Regions from separate parts of the Telluria sp. GW821-FHT07G12 genome, predicted to be linked through region 2. Evidence: predicted binding sites of a transcription regulator. Region 2 holds the regulator's gene; each other region holds the start of a gene.
What was found. Region 2 encodes FNR, which switches genes on or off when oxygen is low (the NO sensors DNR and NnrR bind a similar motif). Its sites were predicted from a motif close to TTGATNNNNATCAA; they were not measured.

Region 1 (7,638 bases), on a different contig from region 2:
ACGATCGCGAACAGAACCAGCACGAAGGACATCGCATAAAAGCCCTTCGCGCTCAGCAGCATGCTCCCGTATCAGGCTATGGCACGCCAGGTAGCGAATCCCGCAATGCAGAAGGCAATCGAGCCCAGCAGATGCAGGCCGGAATGCGCCAGCGCCCAGCCATAGTCGCCCCGCTGCAGCAGCACCATCGCCTCGCCCGAGAAGCTGGAGAAGGTGGTCAGGCCGCCGAGGAAGCCGGTGATCGCGAACAGCCGCCATTCCGGCGACAGGGCCGGATAGCTGCCGAAGAAGCCCAGCAGGAGGCCGATCAGGTAGCCGCCCACCAGGTTGGCGATCAGGGTGCCGAGTTGTATGTGCGAGTGCAATTGCCCCAGGAAAATACTAAGGCCCCACCGCAACCAGGCGCCGAGAGCGGCGCCAAGACCTACGGCAAACCAACTCATCGGTCAGCCCACTTCGCTCTGGCAGCATCGTCGCTGACGCGCGCATCGACCCAGCGCGCGCCATCCGGCGTCTGTTCCTTCTTCCAGAACGGCGCCTCGGTCTTCAGATAATCCATGATGAATTCGCAGGCCGCGAAGGCTTCGCCGCGATGGGCGGCGCTTGCCGCCACCAGCACGATCTGCTCCATCGGCGCCATCGGGCCGACGCGGTGCACGACCAGCGCGCCGTACAGCGGCCAGCGGGCACGCGCCTGCTCGACGATGTCCTGCAGCGCGCGCTCGGTCATGCCGGGGTAATGCTCCAGCTCGAGCTCGGCAACCTTCGCGCCCTCGTTCAGGTCACGCACCGTGCCGACGAAAGAAACGACGGCACCGATGCGCGGGTCGCCCGCGCGCATCCGCGCCACTTCCGCGCCGAGATCGAAATCGTCCTGCTGCACCCGCACTTCATTGAAAAACTGCGCAAACCCCTGCGTCATTTCCCCTCCCGGGCCAGGCGCATGAACAGCTGTTCGATGCGCGACGCGGTGCGGGCGTCGACCAGGGCCGGCAGCGCGGCCAGTTCGCGCAGCTGGGCGGCGCCGCTCGCTTGCCCGCCCTTCTGTCCATCCTTCTGCCCGCCCTTGTGGCCGGCGCCGTGGCCGGACTTGAGCGAGGATTGCAGCACCTCGACCTGCAGCTTGAGGCGCTCGCGGGCGAACTCGGGGCCGCTGTCGATGCCGGCGCGGATCTCGGCGCGCAGCAATTCGTTCAGCAGCGTGTCGCGGTTGCGCTCCAGCAGCTGGGCATAGCCATCGCGCCCTTCGGGCAGGGCGCGCAGGGCAGCCTCGAAGCGGCCGCGCAGGGCGCGTTCCATGTCGGCGTCGAGCGGCGGCAAGGCATTCCAGCGCGCTTCCCAATCGGCATCGCCGGCACCGGCGCCACTGGCGACCAGCTGCTCCACTTCCTGCACCAGGCGCAGCTTGTCGCGCAGCTGGCCGGCCTGGGCCAGTCCGGCGGCGCGTCTGGCCGCTTCCAGCTGGTGCTGGATCTGGGCCACCGCGGCGTGGTAACGCTTCTCGACCCGCGCCTCGTGGGCGCGCGGCACCGGGCCGATCGCCTGCCACTCGGCCGCGGCGTCGCGCAGCAGCTTGCCGGCCGTGGCCGGGGTGAGCTCCGAAGCTGCCGCTTCCAGGCGCGCGCTGATCGCTTCCTTGGCGGCTTCGTGGGCGCGGCGCTCGATGTCGGCCTCGTGCATGGTCTCCTTGCGGCGCTGGAAGACGTCGTCGCAGACCGCGCGGAAACGCTGCCACAGCGCCTGCTCGCTCTTGCGCTCGAGCGGCAGCGCACGCGCATGCTCCTGCCAGCGCTGCTGCAGGGCGCGCATGGTGTCGAGCGCGTGGCGGTCGTGCGGATCGATGGCGGCGGCGGCCTCGATGATCTCTTCGCGCTCCGCCATCTCGCCCTTGCGCTGCTCTTCCAGCGGTCCCTGCAGGGTGTTCAGGGCGTCGGCGAACAAGGCGTCGAGGCGTTTCTTTTCCTTGCGGTCGATCGCGCCCAGGTGGCTCCAGGCCAGGCGCAGGCGCTGCACGGTGCCGGCCACGTGCTTCCATTCGGCTTCGCCCGACTGCAGGCGTGCGATCTCGGCGTTCGCCTCGTCGATCAGGGCCTGGCCGCGCGCGGCGTTGGCGTGGCGCTCGTCGGCCAAGTGGCGGAAGTGGGCCGCCGCCGGCGCATAGGCCGTGCTGCAGGCGGCGTCGAAACGCTCCCACAGGCTTTTCGGGGCCGCGCCGGACAGGCTGTCGAGCGCCTTCCAGCGTTCGCGCATGGTACCGACCTTCTTGGCCAGCTCGCTCATCGCCAGGTTCTGCGTCGGCAGCGCTTCCACCGACTTGATCAATTCTTCGCGCGACACGTTGCCGCCCCAGCGCGCCCAGTCGGACAGGCGCTTGAGCTCGGCGCGCACATGGGCCAGGCGGTCGGACTGCACCGGCGTCAGGCGCATGCCCTTGTCGCGGGCTTCCTTCAGCGCCTTGTCGAGCTCGGCGGCGGTGCCCAGCGAGCCCTGCTGCAGGGCCGCTTCCATCGCATCGATGGTGTCGAGGAAGTGTTGGTCGGCGCCACGCGACCTGCCCTCGGGCTTGGGCTGGCCTTTCGGCTTGGCGGCGGCAGGAGCTTCCTTCGGCTCGCGCGGCTTGCGCGCTTCCGGCTGCGGCACGCTCGCCAGCAAGGCGTCGAAGCCTTGCTGCAGCGCCGCCATGGCCTCGAGATGCGCGCCCTGCTGCGGCTGCGGCAGGCGGTGCCATTCCTTGCGCAGCGCGGCTGGATTCAGCTCGGCGGCGGGTTTCTCCTGCCGGGCGGCGAGGAAGGCTTGGCGCGCCGCCAGCGCGGCCTGGCCGGCTTCGATTTCATGCAGGCTGGCCTGCAGCTTCTGGGCTTCGAGGCCGACTTCGGCCACCAGGCCGCGCGGCAGCGATGCGTGCTCGGGCGCCTGCAGGGCCTGGGCCTGTTCCTGGGTCAGGGTCTCGAGCCTGGCCGCCAGCTCGGCGGCCGGCAGCGGCTCGGATGGCAGCCTGCGCAGGGCGGCCAGGCGGTCGATCATGGCGCGCTGCAGCTGCACCTGGGCTTCCAGGCGCTGGGCCAGCGCGGCGCGGATGCCGCCGAACTCTTCCTGCAGCTCGGGCGCGGCGATGATCGCCCACTTGCGGTCGAGGTCGGCAACATGATTGGGGGTCAGCAGCTCATCCTTGAGCAGCGAGCGCGCCTGTTCCAGCATGGTCTCGCCGCGCCGGTGCTCGGCCTCGCGGTGCCGGTGGGCGTCCAGGCGCGACTGCATCAGCTTGGCGACGCGGCGGTCGGTATTGCGCATCGCGGTATGGACGCGCTCGAGCAGTTCGGGGCTATGGATGAATTCGGCCGCGCTCAGGCGCAGCTCGGAAAATTCGCATTGGAGGATGAATTCCACCGCGGCGGCCTCGTCGCCCTGGAGCTGGCTCAGCTTTTCGGCCTGCAGCGCGCGCTGCGGGGTCGCACCGGCGCCCGGGCTCGCTGCGCCCGGCCCCGTAGAGGCGGCCTGTTCCGCTCGCGCCTCCTGTCCGGCCGGCTGCTTGTCGCCGGGCTTGTTGTCGCCCGGCCGCTTGAATAGGAACTCGAACATGATGAAATCGCACTTCCAAAATCGCCATCATAACAAGAAACCTGATGGCCTCGCGCCGCCGGACTGGCGCGTGCGGACAGCGCATCAGTGCAAGAGGGAGAGCGTGGCGTAGCGCCGCCCGAATTCGGCGCCCGCCGCACCGTGCGTCTGGGCGTGGGCAGGTGCAGGCCGCTCATACGGCGCGCGGCGCGCTTCGATCGCCTCGACGCAGCCGCGCCGCCCTGCCCCGCGCCGTTCGCGGGCGACGGCGTCGTGCGCCAGCATCTGGTTGGCGATCGCGAACCAGGCCTCGCCGCGCACCAGGCTCCGGGCCAGCGGAAACAGCTCGTGCTCCTCGCGTTCGAGGCGGCAGCGCAGGGCTTCGACGCAGCGCTCGATGGCTTCATGGTAGCTGTCGCGGTCGACGCCGCGGGCGCCCGCATCGACGCAGGCTTCGGCGGCGGCCAGCGCATCGGCGGCGGCGCGGCTGATCTGCTCGAGATCGTGCAGCAGGCCATCGGCCGCGCACGACACGCGGCGCAGAGCCGGCACCAGGAACTTGTCCAGCTTGCGCCAGTGGCAATCGTCGACCACCTGGCGCAGCTCCGTGCACAGCTGGGCCGCCTGGCCGGGCGCCAGGACGCCATCTTCGTCAGGCAAGGCATGCAGCATGCGTAGCAGCGACTGCAGCGCCGAGCGCACGGTGGTCTGTTCCACGGACAGGGCAACGAGAGTGTAGGTTGACGTCAGCATTCGGTCTCCGCTCAGTTTTTCGCCAACACAAAGTTCAGCCTGACCGGCATGGTCGGGGCAAGAACCTGGATGGGAGGCATATGTTTTGAACAGGCCTGAAGGAAGGGTTGGACCCTGTAGTCGTTGTCATCGGCCTGAAAGAGCACCTAGTGTACGGACGGGTCCCGGAGCCAGGTTTGATCTGGCACAAACCGCAAGGGCTCCCGCCCCCATCGGAGGGGGCGGAAGAAACAGCTCAGGCGGCGGCCTGTTGCGGCATGGTAAGCAGGTTGCGCAGGGGTGCGGCGAAGCCTTCGGGAATGGTGCGCGTCACCTCGACCGCCGGGCAGCCGTGCCAGCGTGCGCAGCGCGCCACCGCCGCCGCCAGGTCGCGCAGCAGGCGCTCGCTCGGACGCACGCCGCTCTCGAAAGCGACCGACTTCAGCTCGAACAGCCCGGCCGCGCGGTGCGCCTTGGCGTCGATGCGCCCGATCAGCTGTCCGCGGCGCAGCACCGGCAGCGTGAAGTAGCCGTACTGGCGTTTTTCGGCCGGGGTGTAGCACTCCAGGCGGTAATCGAAGCCGAACAGCTCGAGCGCGCGGCGCCGGTCCCAGACGATGGGATCGAAGGGCGACAGCAGCGTGGTCACGGTCGGGTTCAGGCGCCCCTGCGACGCGTCGTCGAGCAGCGCGGCGTGGTCGGGGTGCACGAACACCGGCTCCTTCCAGCCCTCGACGCGGGCGCGCAGCAGCAGGCCTTCGTCCACCAGCGACTGCAGCGCCAGGTGCGGCGGGCGTGTGCGGTGGTAATCCGGGATCCAGGCCGCCTTCGCCAGCCCCAGCGCCTTCACGGCGCGCAGCACGAATTCGCGCTGGACCTCGGGCATGGTCGGGGTCCGGCTGTCGTCCCAGGGCAGCACGCGTTCGGCGAGGTCGTAGACCCGATGGAAGTTGTGACGCCGCGCGACCATCACCTTGCCGGCCGTGAACAGCGCTTCCAGCGAGCGCTTCTCGGGCTTCCACTCCCACCAGCCGCCGGCCTTGCCGTCGGTGCGTTCGAAATCCGCTGCGCGGGTCGCGCCGTTCACGCGGATGTGTTCGAGCACATGGTCGACCTGCTCGGCATGCCCCTTCATCCAGGACGCGCCGGACTTCCAGCCCATCGAGTGCGGATCGAGCATGCGATGGCGGTACAGGCCATAGTCCTCGACCGGAATGAAGCAGGCCTCGTGAGCCCAGTACTCGAACAGCCTGCCCTCGGCCAGCAGCTGCTCGAGCCAGGCCGGCTCATAGTCGCCCAGGCGGCTCCACAGTACTAAATAAGGGCTGCGCGCGACCACGCTGATGGTGTCGATCTGCAGCACGCCCATGCGGCGGATCGCGGCCAGCACGTCGTCCTTGCCGGCGCGGGCGCGGCGCGGCTGCAGCATGCCCTGGGCCGCCAGGTGCAGGGCGCGCGCGGCGCCCAGGCTAAGGGTGGGTTCGCTCATTCGCCTATTTTATTAGAGCTATTGTCAGCTTGCTCATCTGTCCGAGAACTTTTGTCATGGCGATGCTGTCTGCGCTATAGTGAGCGCCCTGGCTCACCCAGAACCTATCTCAGGGGGGAGGAGGAAGTTGATGACGATGCATGACAAGCGCGGGCAAGGCGCGAGGAGGCCGCATGGCCCAGCCATGCAACGACGAGCAACGCAGCACCCGCTTGTCAGGCGCGTCAGCAACGACTCATCCCTACTGAGATAGGTTCTATCTTCCTGTAAGAAATCCATGCGGCTGCTGCACACCTCCGACTGGCACCTCGGCCAGACCCTGCACAACTTCGACCGGACCTACGAACACCAGCGTTTCCTCGACTGGCTGCTCGAGACCATCGTGGCCGAGCAGGCCGATGCCTTGCTGATCGCGGGTGACATCTTCGACAACTCGAACCCTTCGGCTGCCTCGCAGCGCCAGCTCTACCGCTTCCTGCAGCAGGCGCGGGCCAGGTCGCCGCAGCTGGACATCGTCATCGTCGCCGGCAACCACGATTCGCCGGGCCGCCTGGAAGCGCCAGGCCCGCTGCTCGAAGCCCACGGCACCCGCGTGGTCGGCCACGCCGTGCGCGATGCCGAAGGCAGGATCGACATCGAACGCATGGTGGTGCCGCTGACCGGCCGCGACGGCGAGGTCCGGGCCTGGTGCGTGGCGATTCCCTTCCTGCGTCCCGGCGACGTGCCGCGCGTGGATGCCGGCAATGAGGCCGAGAATGCGGCCATCGACGCCTACCTGTCCGGCATCGCCCTGCTCTACCAGCAGGCCTACGCGCTGGCGCGCTCGCGCTGCGCGAACGGCGAGGCGATTCTCGCGATGGGCCATTGCCACATGGTGGGCGGCGATTCCTCGCCGGACTCCGAGCGCCGCATCCTGATCGGCGGCACCGAGGCCCTGCCCTCCTCCATGTTCGATCCCGGCATCGCCTATGCCGCGCTGGGCCACCTGCACCTGGCGCAAAAGGTCGGCAAGCAGGAACACCTGCGCTATTGCGGCAGCCCGCTGCCGCTGTCGTTCGCGGAAATCGGCTACCAGCACCAGGTGCTGCGCATCGACCTCGATGGCGCCAAAGCGAAGGACGTCGTGCCCCTGCACGTGCCGCGCGCCGTCGACCTGCTGCGCGTGCCGGCCCAGCCGGCGCCCTTGAAACAGGTGATCGCCGAGCTGGTGGGCCTGGACCTGCCGGACGCGCCGCTGCACGAGCAGCCCTACCTGGAAGTGCGGGTGCTGCTGGACGGTCCCGAGCCCAGCCTCCGTGCCCAGGTCGAGGCGGCGCTGGAAGGCAAGCCGGTGCGCCTGGCGAAGATCGAGCCTACCCGCAAAGTGGTCACCGCGCCGGGTGTGAACGCGGCCCTGAGCCTGGACCAGCTGGCCCAGCTGCAGCCTGACGACATCTTCCGCCGCCTGTGGCAGCAGCGCTTTGGCGAGGATGCGCCTGACGACCAGCTGGCCGCTTTCGCCGAACTGATGACGGGGGAACTATGAAGATCCTTCGCATCGGCGGCAAGAACCTGGCCTCGCTGGCCGGCGAGTTCGAGGTCGACTTCGAGAAGGAGCCGCTGGTATCGAGCGGCCTGTTCGCCATCAGCGGCCCCACCGGCGCCGGCAAGAGCACCCTGCTCGACGCCCTGTGCCTGGCCCTGTACGACGCCACCCCGCGCCTGCTCAAGGGTCCGCGCGCCGGCAACTTCCTGCCCGACGTCGGCGACGATGTCCTGTCGGTGCAGGACCGCCGCACCCTGCTGCGGCGCGGCACCGCCGAGGCCCATGCCGAAGTCGACTTCGTCGGCAACGACGAGGGCCGCTACCGGGCGCGCTG
Region 2 (7,638 bases):
GGGCTGTCGCTGGACTGGCGCTCGCGCGTGCGCCACGCCGGCCGCCGCCTGAAGGGCGCGTCCGGCGTGGCGCTGGCGCTGTGCCTGGTCGCCTTCGCCGGCGTGGGCGGCTGGATCTTCCACAACACGAATACCCTCGCGCGCTACGAAGCCGGCGACGTGGCCATGGACAAGAGCGCGGACTACGAAAAGACCTATCGCAAGTACAAGGACCTGCCGCACGCGAAGATCACTGACGTCAGCGCCGCGGTGGACATCTATCCGGACCAGCGCCGTGTGCTGATCAAGGGGCACTACGTCCTGCAGAACAAGACCGGCCAGCCGCTCGACACCCTGCGCCTGCAGCTGAATCCGGACGTGGAGACCACCTTGTCCGGACTGCCCGCGCACAAGGTCGAGCTGGATGACAAGAAGTTCGGCTTCCGCATCGTCAAGCTGGCGCAGGCCCTGCCGCCGGGCGGACGTTTGCCGCTGGACTTCACGGTCGACGTGCGCCGTCCGGGCTTCCGCAACAACGGCGAGGCCGACACGATCAACTACAACGGCACTTTCTTCAACAACCGCGCCTTCTTCCCGCTGATCGGCTACCAGCGCGACCAGGAGCTGCAGGACCGTAACGAGCGCCGCAAGCGCGGCCTGGGCGAACCGGAGCGCATGGCCAAGCTGGAAGACCAGGCAGCGCGCGCCAATACGATGTTCGGCGCCGACGCGGACTGGATCAACTTCGAGACGACCGTCTCGACCAGCGGCGACCAGATCGCGCTGGCGCCTGGCTACCTGCAGAAGTCGTGGAAGGAGAACGGCCGCAACTACTTCCAGTACAAGATGGACCAGAAGATGATGCCTTTCTTCGCCTACCTGTCGGCCAACTGGCAGGTCAAGAAGGGCGACTGGCACGGCATCCCGATCGAGATTTACCACGATCCCAAGCACCGCTACAACGTGGACCGCATGATCGAGGCCACGCAAAAGGCGCTGGACTACTACACGACCCAGTTCACGCCTTACCAGCACAAGCAGGTGCGCATCCTGGAGTTCCCGAACTACGCCAGCTTTGCGCAGTCGTTCGCGAACACGATCCCGTTCTCGGAAGCGATCGGCTTCATCGCCGACCTGCGCGACAAGGAAGCCATCGACTACGTCTTCTACGTGACGGCCCACGAAATGGCGCACCAGTGGTGGGGTCACCAGGTCACCGCCGCCAACGTGCAGGGCTCGAGCATGCTGATCGAATCGCTGTCGCAGTATTCGGCGCTGATGGTCATGGAGAAGGAATACGGCCGCCACCAGATGCGCCGCTTCCTGCGCTATGAGCTGGACCGCTACCTCAGCTCGCGCGGCAGCGAAGCCATCGAAGAACTGCCGCTGATGCGCGTGGAAAACCAGCAGTACATCCACTACCGCAAGGGCAGCCTGATCTTCTACCGCCTGCGCGACGAGATCGGCGAAGAGGCCCTGAACCGCGCGCTGAAGCGCTTCCTCCAGGACAAGGGCTACCAGGAGTCGCCGTTCACGACCTCGGCCGAGCTGGTGTCGTATATCCGCGCCGAAGCGCCGGCGGACAAGCAGGCGCTCATCACCGACCTGTTCGAAAAGATCGTCTTCTACGACAACCGGGTGACTGAGGCGAGCGCGAAGAAGCGCGCCGACGGCCAGTGGGACGTGACCATGAAGCTGCACCTGGCGAAGATGCAGGCCGACGGCAAGGGCAAGGAGACTCCGCGCGCCTACGACGAGCCGGTGGAGATCGGCGTGTTTGCGCGCGCCAAGGGGGCCAAGGAGGCGGACGAGAAGGTGCTGTTGCTGGAGAAGCGCGTGCTGTCCGGGGCCAATCCGGTGCTGACCGTGACGGTGAAGGAGCGGCCTTTCGAAGTTGGCGTCGATCCTTACAACAAGATGATCGACCGGGTGTCGCGGGATAATCGCAAGGAGATCAGTATCGACTGAGCACCGGGGTCGAAGCGCTGAACGAGGCTTCGATCCCGACTTCCGTCCATTGTTAAGATTTGGGGGCTAAGTTGCGTGTTGCTTGGCCTTCGACTTCACCGCTTCATCGACAGCTTGCCTCAGACCTGGTGACATGCCGGTAATGATGTAGAACCCGTTTCTCCACTCCTCATCAATGGCATAAGTGGCATTCTCACGTTCTTCGTCTCGCTCGGCTTTCGTTCCTCCGCGAACCTGGACTCGCTCGTAATGGCATGCGGTGAAGAAAAGCTGGGTGGTGGTACACCTGGCGACGATTCGTCGTTTGCCCCGATGCTTGAGTCCGGGCGTCGGGACCGTGTACTCGAGGTACCTGCCGCTCGGCAGATCGCCAAAACTGTTCCCAAAGAAGTCACCATCTTTCCCCGGGTAAGGAAATGGCCCGTCGGTCACGATCAGCCCGATGGTCTTACGGGCTTCGGGCGGTAACTGGTCGTAGTCGATTGCATATAAGGCGTTCCCCATGTTGCTGCCGCGCCCGAGCATTCCATGTCGCCGCATCCCGTGTTCTTCGATTGACCGATCCAAATAACTTACTGCAACGGGTCTGGACATCATCTTTCTCCGCCAGGTTCGCCGACGCAGCCGGCGATCGCTGCCCGGCCTGGCGGTGTCCGCCATGGCAGCCGGGCAAGCGCGATGCGTCGCCACTTAACGCCGGTCTGCCGGCGGCGTGTCGGTTGGCGGGGTGCTAGGCGGGGTGGTTGGCGGGGTCGTCGACGTTGCGCCGGCGCCCTGGCCCGAAGCACCCACCGTACCCGGGCTGCCGGTGGCGGGCGAACCCGCGGCGCCGCTCTGGCCGCTGCCGGTGGTACCCATCGCGTTGCCTTCCGTCGTGCTGCTGGAGGCGGAGCCGCTTGCCGTCGAACCCGTTGCCGAGCTGCCGCTCATGTCGCTGTCGCGGCTGCCTGTCGCGCTGCATGCTGCCAGGGACAAGCTAATCATGCTGCTGATGAGAAGGACTTGCATTGTTTTCATGATCATCTCCTTATATAGCTTGGTAAGATCACCACAACAGCAAATAGTTCAGGATCAGGGATGCATGCAATTCTTACCATCTCGGACCAGTTCCTGCCCCATGCCGAGTTGAGGAATGCGACCGAAAAGCTGTACCTGGAAGGCTGACTCGGGGCCATCCCCCTGTCGGTTCGCGCGCCGCTCCGGTATCATTCGGGGATGAACCAGATTTCCTTCCAACCCTTTGTCATCGGTGTCGCCGGCGGTAGCGGCAGCGGCAAATCGACGGTGACCCAGCAGGTGCTGGCGTCCTTCGGCGCCGAAATGGTCTCGGTCGTGATGCAGGACGACTACTACAACGACCAGTCCGACCTCACCCCCGAAGTCCGCCGCAAGCAGAATTACGACCATCCGGACGCCTTCGACTGGGCGCTGATGGTGCAGCATGTCCAGGCCCTGCGTAATGGCGAAACGATCCAGATGCCGGAATACGACTTCACGATCGACAACCGCTCCAGCAAGACCATTCCGGTCAAGCCGGCGCCGGTGATCGTGATCGAAGGCCTGTTCGCCTTGTACGACGCGGACTTGCGCAAGATGATGTCGCTGAAGATTTTCGTCGACACGGCGCCGGACGTGCGTTTCATCCGCCGCATGCAAAGGGATATCTCCGAGCGCGGCCGCACGACGGACAGCATCGTCAACCAGTACCTGGAAACAGTGCGTCCGATGCACAAGCAATTCATCGAACCGACCAAGCGCCACGCCGACGTCATCCTGCCGCACGGCGCGAACGGCCCGGCCGTCGACGTCATCACCACCAAGGTGGCGAGCGTCATTGGAAAGCTGAAACAGCCCTGATCAGGCCATCGGACTGCACTGCTCGGTCCCGGCCGCCAGCGCCTTCAGGCGCGCCGGATCGAGCAGGGTCACCTCGCGCTTGTCGATGGCCAGCAAGCCCATCTTTTTGAAACGCGACAGCAAGCGGCTGATGCTCTCGATCGTCAATCCCAGGTAGTTGCCGATGTCTTCGCGCGACATGCGCAGGGCGAACTGGGTCGGCGAATAGCCGCGCGCGGCGTAGCGGGCCGACTTGTTGACCAGGAAAACGGCGAAACGCTGCTCCGCCCGCATATTGCCGAGCAGCAGCATCGCGTTCTGCTCGCGCGTGATCTCGCTGCTCATCATGCGGTGGAAGTGGCGCAGCAGGGTGGGCACCTGGCCGAACAGGTCTTCCAGATTGGCGAAGGGGATCTCGCAGACTTCGCTGTCCTCGAGCGCGACGGCATCGCAATGGTGGCGTTCGCTGCTGATCGCATCCATGCCGAGCAATTCGCCGGCCATCTGGAAGCCGGTGATCTGGGTCTCGCCGGCCGCGTTGATCTGGTAAGTCTTGAAATGCCCGAAGCGCACCGCGTACAGGTTGCGGAATGGGTCGTCCTTGCGGTACAGGTGCTCGTCGCGCGCCACCCGGCGGCGGCGGCCGATGATCTTGTCGAGGCGCTCGATGTCCGCATCTTCCAGGCCCATCGGCAGGCAGAGCTGGTGCATGCTGCAGGCCACGCAGCTGGCCTTCAGGGTCTGCACGTTCAGCGGCTTGTCGTCATTGGGGAAGCTGATGGCCTGGATCATCGGGTAGGCGGGCGAAGGGTGTGAATGTCCGTGATTATACGGGTGCTGTTCAAGGAGCGGGCCGCCATCAGGCTGAGCTTTAATGTCCTGTTCACACTCTGTCGCATTTTGATCCCGGACCAGCCTTGCCACCCTGGCAATCGTGCGCACCCCCGCGCGTGCTAGATTCGGCACACAACAATAAGGGGAGCTCACATGTTCGGCTTGGCGGCATTGGACCTGGCGCGCCTGCAGTTCGCGTTCACGATGTCGTTCCACATCCTGTTTCCGGCCATCACTATCGGCCTGGCAAGCTACCTGGCCGTGCTCGAGCTGTGCTGGCTGAAGACCAAGCGCCAGGTCTTTGTCGACCTGTATCACTTCTGGCTGAAGATCTTTGCCGTGACCTTCGGCATGGGCGTGGTCTCCGGCATCGTGATGGCTTACCAGTTTGGCACCAACTGGAGCTATTTCTCCGAATACGCCGGCGCCATCACCGGGCCGCTGCTGGCCTATGAGGTGCTGACCGCCTTCTTCCTCGAAGCCGGCTTCCTGGGTGTGATGCTGTTCGGCTGGACCAAGGTCGGGCCCGGCCTGCATTTCCTCGCCACCTGCATGGTCGCGCTCGGCACGCTGATCTCCGCCACCTGGATTCTCGGCTCCAACAGCTGGATGCAGACGCCGCAGGGCTATGCCATCGTCGAGGGTCGCATGGTGCCGGTCGACTGGCTCAAGATCATCTTCAATCCTTCCTTCCCGTACCGGCTGGTGCACATGTCGATCGCCGCGTTCCTGTCGACGGCGCTGTTCGTGGGCGGATCGGCCGCCTGGCATTTGCTGAAGGGACGTGGCAATGAAGCGGTGCGCACCATGCTGTCGATGGCGATGTGGATGGTGCTGATCGTCGCGCCCATCCAGGCCGTGGTCGGGGACATGCACGGCCTGAACACACTGCAGCACCAGCCTGCCAAGATCGCGGCGCTCGAGGGACACTGGGAAAACGAAGGGAACAAGCCGCTGCCGCTGCTGCTGTTCGGCATCCCGTCGATGAAGGACGAGGAGACCAGGCTGGCCGTCGGCATCCCCCGCGTCGGCAGCTGGATCCTGACCCACACCTGGGGCGGCCAGATCAAGGGTCTGAAGGAATTCCCGAAGAACGAGCGGCCCAACTCGCTGATTCTTTTCTGGAGCTTCCGCACGATGGTCGGCCTGGGCCTGCTGATGATCGCGCTGGGCGCCTGGAGCCTGTGGCTGCGGCTAAAAAAGCGGCTGTACGACAGCCGCGGCTTCCTGACAATGGCGATGTGGATGGGCCCGGCGGGCCTGCTGGCAGTGCTGGCCGGCTGGATCACCACCGAGGTCGGGCGCCAGCCCTGGATCGTCTATGGCGTGCTGCGCACGGCGGATGGCGCCTCGAAAATCTCCGCCGGGCCGCTTGCCTTGAGCCTGGCCCTGTTCGTGGCCGCCTACCTGTTCGTGTTCGGGGTCGGCATCGCCTACGTGCTGCGCCTGGTGCGCAAGGGGCCGCAAGCCTTCGACACCACCCGCGCGGCGCGGGGCGGGCCGGGCCAGGGACGCACGCCGGCGCGGCCCTTGTCGGTGCCGGAAGCCGAGGCCTCGGCCAACGAAGACAACATCACCTGAACGAGCATGGACATCGACATCACCGCGGTCTGGGCAGCCATCATCTTCTTCTCCGTCTTCATGTACGTGGTGCTGGACGGCTTCGACCTCGGCATCGGCATGCTCTATCCCTTCGTCCCGGCCAGGCGCGACCGCGACACGATGATGAACTCGGTGGCGCCGATCTGGGACGGCAACGAGACCTGGCTGGTGCTGGGCGGGGAAGGGCTGCTGGCGGCCTTTCCGGTGGCCTATGCGGTGATCCTGCCCGGCCTCTACCTGCCGCTGATCTTCATGCTGATCGGCCTGATCTTCCGCGGCGTGGCCTTCGAATTCCGCTTCAAGGCCAACGACCGCGAACGGCCGATCTGGGACCTGGCTTTCATCTGCGGTTCGATGGCGGCGGCCTTTTTCCAGGGCGTGGCGCTGGGCGCCTTCCTTTCCGGGATTCCGGTGTCGGGACGCAGCTACGCGGGCGGGCCGCTGGACTGGTTCGCGCCTTTCCCGCTGGCGTCCGGCGGCGGCGTCATGATCGCCTATGCACTGCTGGGCGCGACCTGGCTGGTGATGAAGACCGGCGGCGAACTGCATGAACGCATGCTGAAGCTGGCGCGGCCCCTCACCTGGCTGCTGCTGGCGTCCATCGCCGTGGTCAGCGTGTGGACGCCTCTAGCCCAGCACCAGGTGGCCGAGCGCTGGTTCAGCTTCCCGAACCTGCTGATCCTGTCGCCGGTGCCCTTGCTGGTGGCGGCAGCCGCCTTCTGGCTGCTGTGGTCGCTGCAGCGCAGTCCGTCCTGGCAACCCTTCGCCGCCGCGCTGGCGCTGGTGCTGCTGGGCTTTACGGGCATGGCGATCAGCATCTGGCCGCACATCGTCCCACCCTTCATCACGATCTGGGAGGCGGCCGCGCCGCCGGCCACCCAGAGCTTCGCGCTGGTCGGCACGCTGATCGTGCTGCCGCTGATCCTGGCCTATACGGGTTGGGCTTATTACGTGTTCCGCGGCAAGGTCGTCGATACCGAGGGTTATCACTGATGAAGTCGCTTTGGATGCGCAGGCTGGGCTGGATGCTGGGTCTCTGGATGCTGGGCGTGGCGGCGCTGGGCGCCATCGCCTGGCTGTTGCGGGTGCTGATGCATGCGGCCGGCATGAGGTGAGGGGGCCGAAAAAGTTCAAGCGTGCGCGCCCTTCAGCTTCCCTGGTACTACACTTTCGGTGCAGATTTGCTAACGGGAGAACCGCTCAGTGCCACCGGAGAACGCGTCTTTACAAACGATTGCCTTACCCTTGTCTGATGAAGACCAGGCGCGGGCCGATTTTTACGCACTGATTGCCCGCCTGATGCTGGCGCCGCCGAACGCCGGCCTCTTGAAAGCCTTGGCCGACGCCGAGCCTGTCCACGCCGAGGGCCTCGCCGAAGCGGGTCTCGCCCTCGAAGACGCCTGGCTGAAACTGAGCCAG
Region 3 (7,638 bases), 350 kb from region 2:
TACAGGTAGTGCTCGACGATCTTGTGGCGGGCGCCGAGTTCGCGCACCAGGCCGCAGATGGCGGAGTCGTTGACGAAGCTGTAGTCGTGCAGCGCGAGCAGCATGCGCAGCGACGCCGACTGCGCCAGGAAGTAGCCCTCCTGCAGCTGGGTTAGTTCCTCTTCGAGGCGGTCGAGGGCGTGGGCGTCGCTCTTGCGCACGTAGCGGTCGATCAGGCCGCGGTTGAAGGCTTCGATGGCGACGCGCTCGTCGGCGACGCCGGTCAGCAGGATCTTCCGGCACGGCAGGTCGCGCACGGCCTCGCAGAACTCGATCCCGTTCATGCCCGGCATCGAGTAATCGACCACCAGCACCGAGGGCGTCATGAAGCGCCGGGGCTGGGTGCGGATGCCGCATACCTGCTCGACGTGCAGGGCGATGTTGTAGGGCTGGGGCGAGAGCGTGTAGGTGTCCACGCTGGGCGAGAGCAGGCCGGCCAGCGAGGCGGGGGCGGCGCCGTGCTCGCGCAGCCAGGCGATCGCCGCGCCCGTATCGCTGAAGCCGATGCTGGGGAAGCTCGGGCCGAGCTGGTAGCGCAGGCTGTGGATGAAGCTGGGGCTGTCGTCGACGAGGACGGTCATGGTCGGGTGCTGGTAGATCGGGAGAGTCATGGTAAGCCTCGGTCGTCAGGGGCGCGGGGAAGGAGCCAGTGCGGAGGGAGGACCCGCGGTGCGCATCGTGGCGCGCCGCTCCGCCGGGAACTCCAGCGCGAACACGGTATAGACCTGCTCGCGCGAGCGGCAGCGGATCTTGCCGTGCCAGGCGTGCACGATGTCCTTGCACAGCGCCAGGCCGATGCCCGAACCGGTGTTCGGCGGCCAGGAATAAAAGCGTTCGAAGATGTAGGGCAGCTGCTTCGCCGCGATGCCGCAGCCGCTGTCCATCAGCAGCAGGCGCGGGCGCCGGCGGGATCCGTCGACGATGATGCGCACCTTGCCCTTGCCGGCGCGCGCCACCGCCTTGAGGGCGTTGCGCAGGAGGTTGAGCAGCACCACCGCGCCCAGTTCCTGGCGGCCGAGGAAGGCGAAGTCCTTGCGCACCACCACGTCCACCAGCCCCCGCTGCTCCTCATTGGCGAAGGGGAAGCGCCCGATCACCGCCTCGACCATCTCCGCCATCGACAGCCGCTCGGAGGGCACCAGCTGCTGGCTCATGGCCGACGCCGACAACAGGAACAGGTCGATCATCTGGTTCATGTGGCGCACCTCGAACTGGATGCGTGCAAGTGCTTCCGGCACCCCGTCTTCATGGCCAAGGTGTGCGCGCCCGATCCCGCGCACGTTGGCGGCGATGCTGATCAGGGGCGTGCGCAGTTCGTGCGACACCATCGCCAGCGCCTGCGACATGCCGGACAGCTTCTCGCGCGCGAGCACGCGGCGTCCGACCTTGGTGACCGACACGATCACGATCGTGAAGACGTAGATCGGCATCTGTTCCATTGCAAGCGGGAAGGCGCTCAACCCTGATCGCATGGCGTCCGGGTCGCCGACCGTCACGTACAGCAAGCAGGCGGCCAGCGCGCCGAGGGCGCAGGACGCCAGCGCGAACAGCCAGTCGAAGTGGAACAGCGCGATCAGCGCCACCAGCAGCGATTCGCCCCAGACGGCCGAGCCGTGGTTCATCAGGAACATGAAGCTGAAGAAGAAGGGCATCACGTAGGTCACGCTGACGAACTCGTAAACGCGCAGCCAATTGCCCTTTATTTTGCGCGGGACCAACAGCGCAGGCAGACACAGCACAAAACCGATCACGCGCAGGTCCAGGCTCTCGAACTTTTGGGGGAACCAGGTTGTCCAGATGAGGTAGTACAAGGGCATGCCGATGCAACCCAGCCACGCCAGGAAGTGCAGACGCATGACGGAATACTCCTGCTGCTGCTCCTGGCGCAGCAGCCATGCCAGCAACGCGGGCCGGGTCAGGCGATAACGCGCCCTGATCGGCGCGCTCATGCTCGCAACACTCCTGTACAGCAGACTCTTCACTCGGTAGCTCCCGGTCATAGACCGTTTGTTTTCATTACTTGTCAATTCGAAATTGATCTCACTCAATTTTTGATTGAGCTTGACGGAAAGCGCTCAGTCGAGATTGATCTCGGTCAATTGTGCGGCGGAGAGACGCGAAGAAGCCTTGTGCAGGGACACAATAAAATTTTTTCCGGAGGAAAACATGTCTATCGTCAACGCCGCCCAGATCACCGCCCGTCCCGCCGCCACCCTGCGCATGCCGTCCTTCGTCACGAAGCGCATGGACGCCCACCACATCGACCGCATCGAACAATTAATGGGCGGCGAACACGTGCACGTCTGGAAGCGGCAGGGGCCAGGCGCGGTGATGCTTGCCGGCAACGATTACCTTTGCCTGGCCAACGAACCGGTCCTGCTCGATGCCCAGGCCCGTGTCCTGACCGGCAATGGCGGGCAGTCGCTGATGTCCGCCGTCTACCTGCAGGCCGGCAGCCAGCAGCACCGGCTGGAAGAAAAATTCGCCGATTTCATGGGCGCCCAGGAGACCATCCTGGCGCAATCGGGCTGGGCCGCCAATGTGGGGCTGTTGCAGAGCGTTTCCGAACCGGGCGTGCCGGTCTACCTCGACATGATGGCCCATGCCTCGCTGTGGGACGGGGTCAGGCTGGGCGGGGGCCAGGTGGTGCCCTTCCTGCACAATAATATGGAGCACCTGGAACGGCAGTTGAACAAGCACGGCGCCGGCGTGATCGTCGTCGATGCCCTGTACAGCACCGACGGCAGCCTGGCGCCCCTGCACGACGTCCTCGCGCTGGCCGAAAAGACCGGCAGCGTGCTGGTGGTCGACGAATCGCATTCGCTCGGCACCCACGGCCCGCGCGGCGCCGGGCTGGTGATCGAGGCCGGGCTCGAGGACCGCGTGCACTTCCGCACCGCCTCCCTGGCAAAGGCCTTCGCAGGGCGCGCCGGCATCATTACCTGTTCGAGCCGCTTCAAACCCTATTTCCTGTCCGAGTCGCGCCCCGCCATCTTCAGCTCCTGCATGCTGAATCACGAACTGGCCTGGTTCGACGTCGCCATCGACTTCGTCGAGCGCGCCGACGCCCGCCGCGCCACGCTGCGCCGCATCACCGAGGAAGTGCGCACCGGCCTCGGACGGCTGGGATATTGCGCCGACGAAGGCAGCGAGCAGATCATCGCGCTGGAGGTAGGCACCGAGCCCAAGACCCTGGTACTGCGCAAGGCGCTGGAAAACCGCGGCATCCAGGGCGCCGTGTTCTGCGCCCCGGCCACCCCCAAGAACCGCGCGCTGGTGCGCCTGACCCTGAACTGCGGCCTGAGCAAGCGCGAGATCGCCAAGCTGCTGGATGCCTGCGCCGACATGCGGGAGGAGGTCGACCTGGAAAGCTGGACCTCGACGGCCCGCCGTCGCCGCATTCATTGATTGCGGGTGACTCACAAAGCCAGAATGTTGGCTCGTAAAGCCAACGACTAAAACGTGGAGGTTTGACGCTTTCGCTTACTCTTATGGAACTTAACGTAAATGCAAGAGTTGATGCATGAACGGCAAGTGACCAATACAACGAGCTATCAAAGCCGAGGGTCAAGAGGAGACAAAGCGTGAGAGACAAATACAAGCTGGTAGGGCCGATCTATGACTGGCTGAGCGCCTTCTACAGCGGCAAATCCATCCATAAGTGCAAGATCGCCATGCTCGACCGGCTGCAGCCCGGCGACAAGGTGCTGTTCGCCGGCGTCGGGCACGGCAGGGATGCGGTATATGCCGCGCAGCGCGGCGCCGAGGTGACGGTGGTCGACCTGTCGGAGACCATGCTGAAGAAGTTCCAGGCCAACCTGGTCAAGGAGGGCGTGGAGGTCAACATCCGCCAGGTCCACAGCGACATCATGAAGGTCGAGGAAGAGGAGCGCTACGACATGGTCGTGGCCAACTTCTTCCTCAACGTCTTCCATGAAGACATGATGGTGAAGGTGCTGCAGCACCTGATCCGCCTCGGCAAACCGGGCGCCCAGGTGGTGGTCGGCGACTTCTCCTTCCCGACCGGGAATGTCCTGAGCCGGCTGGTGAAGACCCTCTACTGGTACGGCGCGGTCGGCTTCTTCTGGCTGTTCGCCGGGAACGCCTTCCACAACATCTACAACTACCCGGAGTGGATGAAAAAGCTGGGTCTGCGCATCCACGAGCAGAAGCACTACAAGCTGCTGCTGCTGAACTGTTACTGGTCCGTGCTGGGCGAGAAACCGGCCTGAGGCCGGGTCTTCACGTATTTCCCGAGCCTGAACGTCCTCCATCCCGCCGCAAGCCGCGGACGGATGGCAGGCCGCTCGCAACCCTAGCGGAGACCCCATGACAGACACCGCCATCGCGCTAACCCGGCCGTCCGCCGCCCAGGCCGACGCTGCTGTCCACGCCGACCTCGCACGCCGCGTCGCCTGGCTGAAGCAGTACGGCAGCCACCCGATGTCCTTTTCGACCATGCAGCCGGACATGTCCTATTTCGAGCTGCCCGGCGTCGGCTACATCGCCTACGCCCAGCACTGGGGGATGCAGTTCGCGCTGGCCGACCCGGTGTGTGCACCCTCGCTGCGCGCGGAAATGCTGGACCGCTTCCTCGAGCGCTTTCCCCGCGCCCTGTTCGTCCAGGTCAGCAAGGCCGTGGTCGACCACCTGCACGGCCGCCACGGCTACTACGGCACCCAGTTCGGCAGCGAATCGAAGATCGATTTGTCCGGCTGGAGCCTGCGCGGCGCCCGCAAGCAGATCATCCGCACCGCCGTCAACGGCGCCCGCGCCCAGGGCATCGAGATTCGCGAGGGCGGCTTCGACCACGACGTCAAGCGCATCTCGGAAGCCTGGATCCGCACCCGGCGCTGCAAGAACAACGAGATCCGCTTCCTGATCCGGCCCATGCTGATCGACTACCGCGAAGGCACGCGCTATTTCTACGCCATGCTGAACGGCGAGGCGGTCGGTTTCATCTTCTTCGACCCGATCTACAAGGATGGCCGCCTGACCGGCTATGTGCCGAACATCTCGCGCTCGTCCGCCAACTTCCGTCAGGGCCTGTGGTATGCGCTGATGGCCCACGCGCTGGCCGTGTTCCAGGAAGAGGGCGTGCCTTACGTCGACCTCGGCCTGGTGCCGCTGCAGATGGGCGGCGGTGTCGAGCCGCAGGAGTCGCGGCTGCTGCGCGCCACCATGTCGGTGATCCGCGAGCGCATGGACTTCCTGTACAACTTCAAGGGCCTGGAATTCGCCAAGTCGCGCTTCCAGGGCCGCATCGAAAAGACCTACTGCTGCCACCGCAACGCCATGCCGGCGCTGGCGATGACAGCCATGTTCCGCCTCACCCGCATCATCTGAACCATGACGACGCATCCATTCAGCGTACCGGCCGCCCTGTCCGGCAAGCGCATCCTCCTGACCGGCGCGACCGGCTTCCTGGCCAAGGTCGTGCTCGAAAAACTGGTCCGCACCGTGCCCGACCTGAAAGGCGTGATCCTCCTGATCCGCGGCGGCAAGGACGGCGACGCCCGCGAGCGCTTCCGGCGCCAGGTCGCGACGTCCTCGATCTTCGACACCCTGCGCGCCGAGCGCGGGGCCTGGCTGGAGCGCTTCTTCGACGAGCAGGTCGAGTGCGTGACCGGCGAAGTCACCGAGCCGCATTTCGGCATCGGCCTGGATGCCTTCCGCGCCCTGGCGGCGCGCACCGACCTGGTGATCAACGCGGCGGCCAGCGTGAACTTCCGCGAGCCGCTCGACCAGGCGCTGGCCATCAACACCCTCAGCCTGCACCACCTGACGGCGCTTGCGCGCGCCGCCAATGCGCCGCTGGTGCAGGTGTCGACCTGCTACGTGCACGGTTACCGGCGCGGCGAGATCGTCGAGAAGATGGTCGACCCGGCGGGACGCACGCCCATCCCGCGCGGCGCCGACGGTAACTACGACATCGCGGCCCTCGTCGACGGGCTGCAGCGCCGCATCGCCAGGGTTAGGGAACGGGTGCGCGACCCGGAACAGCTGGAGCAGGCCCTGACCGCGCTCGGCATCCGCGAAGCCAACCGCCACGGCTGGAACGACACCTATACCTTCACCAAGTGGATGGGCGAGCAGCTGGCCGTGCAGGGCATGCAGGGCCGCGCCATGAGCGTCCTGCGGCCTTCGATCATCGAAAGCACGCTGCAGGGCCCCGTGCCCGGCTGGCTCGAAGGCGTGAAGGTGGCCGACGCCGTGATCCTGGCCTATGCGCGCGGCCGCACCAGCTTCTTCCCGGCGCGCCCGGAAGGCATCATCGACGTGATTCCAGCAGACCTGGTCGCCAACGGCATCCTGATGGCGGCGGCCGAAGCGATGCAGGCGCCGAGTGGCCACCGCATCTACCAGAGCTGCAGCGGCTCCAGCAAGCCGATCCTGGTCGGGGACCTGATCCGCCTGCTGCAGGGCGAAGCGCAGCGCAACTGGCAGCAGTACGACAAGCTGTTCCACAAGGAGCCGAAGCACGCGTTCCGGGTAGTCGGCAACGTGCGCTTCCGGCTGGCGATGGCCGGCGTTGCATTGGGCGCGATGGCCTGGAGCGGCCTGCGCCGCCTGGCGGGCCAGCCGGGCGAGACGCCGGCGATGGAAAAGCTGCGCATCACGCGCCTGCTGGCGATCACCTTCTCCTTCTACGCCCAGCCGCGCTACCGCTTCCACAACGACGCGCTGCTGGCGCTGGCGGCGCGTTTCAGCGAGGCCGAGCGCCAGGCCTACCCGGTCGACGCCGGCCTGATCGACTGGGAAGACTACCTGTGCCGCGTGCACATGGCGGGGCTGAACCGCTATGCACTCAAGCGCAAGGAAGCGCGCGCCGCCCAGCCGCTCGATGCAAGCGACCAGGCGGCCCTGCCGCAGCCCGAAGCCGTGCGCTGACACGCCAATGTGGCTGCGGATGAGGCTCCATCCGTGCGTCATTCGACCGGGAAAGATGATATATCTGGCAATATAGTTACCAAAATATCATCGGAGACGCTTCATGAGGGGTCTGGGGCTGATGTCCGCGCCGCTGCAGGACGCATTGCGTCCGGCCGGCGTACAGGCCGAGCACATTGGCAGCCTGTGGAACCTGACCCTCGGCCTGTGCACACTGGTGTTCCTGCTGGTGTTCGCCGCCTGCGTGACCGCGCTCTGGATCGCACCGCGCGCCGACGCCGGCACGGCGCCGGATCTGAGCTCGCTGGCGCGGCCCGAACGCAGGACCTGGCGCACGATCGCCTGGGCCACCGGCGCCGCCACCGTCGGCTTGCTGGCGCTGCTGGCCGCCGACGTCCTGACCAGCCGTGCACTCGCGCGCATGCCGCTGGCGGATGCGGTCAACATCGAGCTGATCGGCCACCAGTGGTGGTGGGAGGCGCGCTACCTCGATGCCGATCCCGCGCGCGAATTCACCACCGCGAACGAACTGCACATCCCGGTCGGCAGGCCGGTGCTGTTCACCCTGCGCGCCACCGACGTCATTCACACGCTGTGGATTCCCAACCTGCAGGGCAAGAAGGACATGATCCCCGGCCGTACCGCCACCCTGACGCTGCGCGCCGACCGGCCCGGCACCTACCGTGGCCAGTGCGCGGAATTCTGCGG

Region 1: AC07PE_RS26745 (hemerythrin domain-containing protein) is a predicted target of FNR. The motif match lies at 4,488-4,501, and genes of this name have one in related genera.
Region 3: cqsA (alpha-hydroxyketone-type quorum-sensing autoinducer synthase) is a predicted target of FNR. The motif match lies at 2,125-2,138, and genes of this name have one in related genera.

Annotation. Positions count from the first base shown of each region.
Region 1 covers NZ_JBWKQA010000013.1:8,024-15,661, reverse strand. The annotation lists partial or broken gene AC07PE_RS26765 (YiaA/YiaB family inner membrane protein) at 1-65, opposite strand, end outside; gene crcB (fluoride efflux transporter CrcB) at 72-443, opposite strand; gene moaE (molybdopterin synthase catalytic subunit MoaE) at 440-922, opposite strand; gene AC07PE_RS26750 (DUF349 domain-containing protein) at 919-3,579, opposite strand; gene AC07PE_RS26745 (hemerythrin domain-containing protein) at 3,664-4,311, opposite strand; gene AC07PE_RS26740 (winged helix-turn-helix domain-containing protein) at 4,547-5,779, opposite strand; gene AC07PE_RS26735 (exonuclease SbcCD subunit D C-terminal domain-containing protein) at 6,057-7,304, shown strand; gene AC07PE_RS26730 (AAA family ATPase) at 7,301-7,638, shown strand, end outside.
Region 2 covers NZ_JBWKQA010000002.1:192,185-199,822, forward strand. The annotation lists gene AC07PE_RS09140 (M1 family aminopeptidase) at 1-1,947, shown strand, start outside; gene AC07PE_RS09145 (ribonuclease domain-containing protein) at 2,014-2,541, opposite strand; gene AC07PE_RS09150 (hypothetical protein) at 2,638-2,964, opposite strand; gene udk (uridine kinase) at 3,163-3,804, shown strand; gene fnr (fumarate/nitrate reduction transcriptional regulator Fnr) at 3,805-4,575, opposite strand; gene AC07PE_RS09165 (cytochrome ubiquinol oxidase subunit I) at 4,771-6,198, shown strand; gene cydB (cytochrome d ubiquinol oxidase subunit II) at 6,205-7,212, shown strand; gene AC07PE_RS09175 (DUF2474 domain-containing protein) at 7,212-7,334, shown strand; gene AC07PE_RS09180 (TorD/DmsD family molecular chaperone) at 7,465-7,638, shown strand, end outside.
Region 3 covers NZ_JBWKQA010000002.1:540,440-548,077, forward strand. The annotation lists gene AC07PE_RS10550 (response regulator) at 1-650, opposite strand, end outside; gene AC07PE_RS10555 (sensor histidine kinase) at 666-1,988, opposite strand; gene cqsA (alpha-hydroxyketone-type quorum-sensing autoinducer synthase) at 2,206-3,447, shown strand; gene AC07PE_RS10565 (class I SAM-dependent methyltransferase) at 3,624-4,271, shown strand; gene AC07PE_RS10570 (DUF2156 domain-containing protein) at 4,369-5,385, shown strand; gene AC07PE_RS10575 (fatty acyl-CoA reductase) at 5,389-6,930, shown strand; gene coxB (cytochrome c oxidase subunit II) at 7,034-7,638, shown strand, end outside.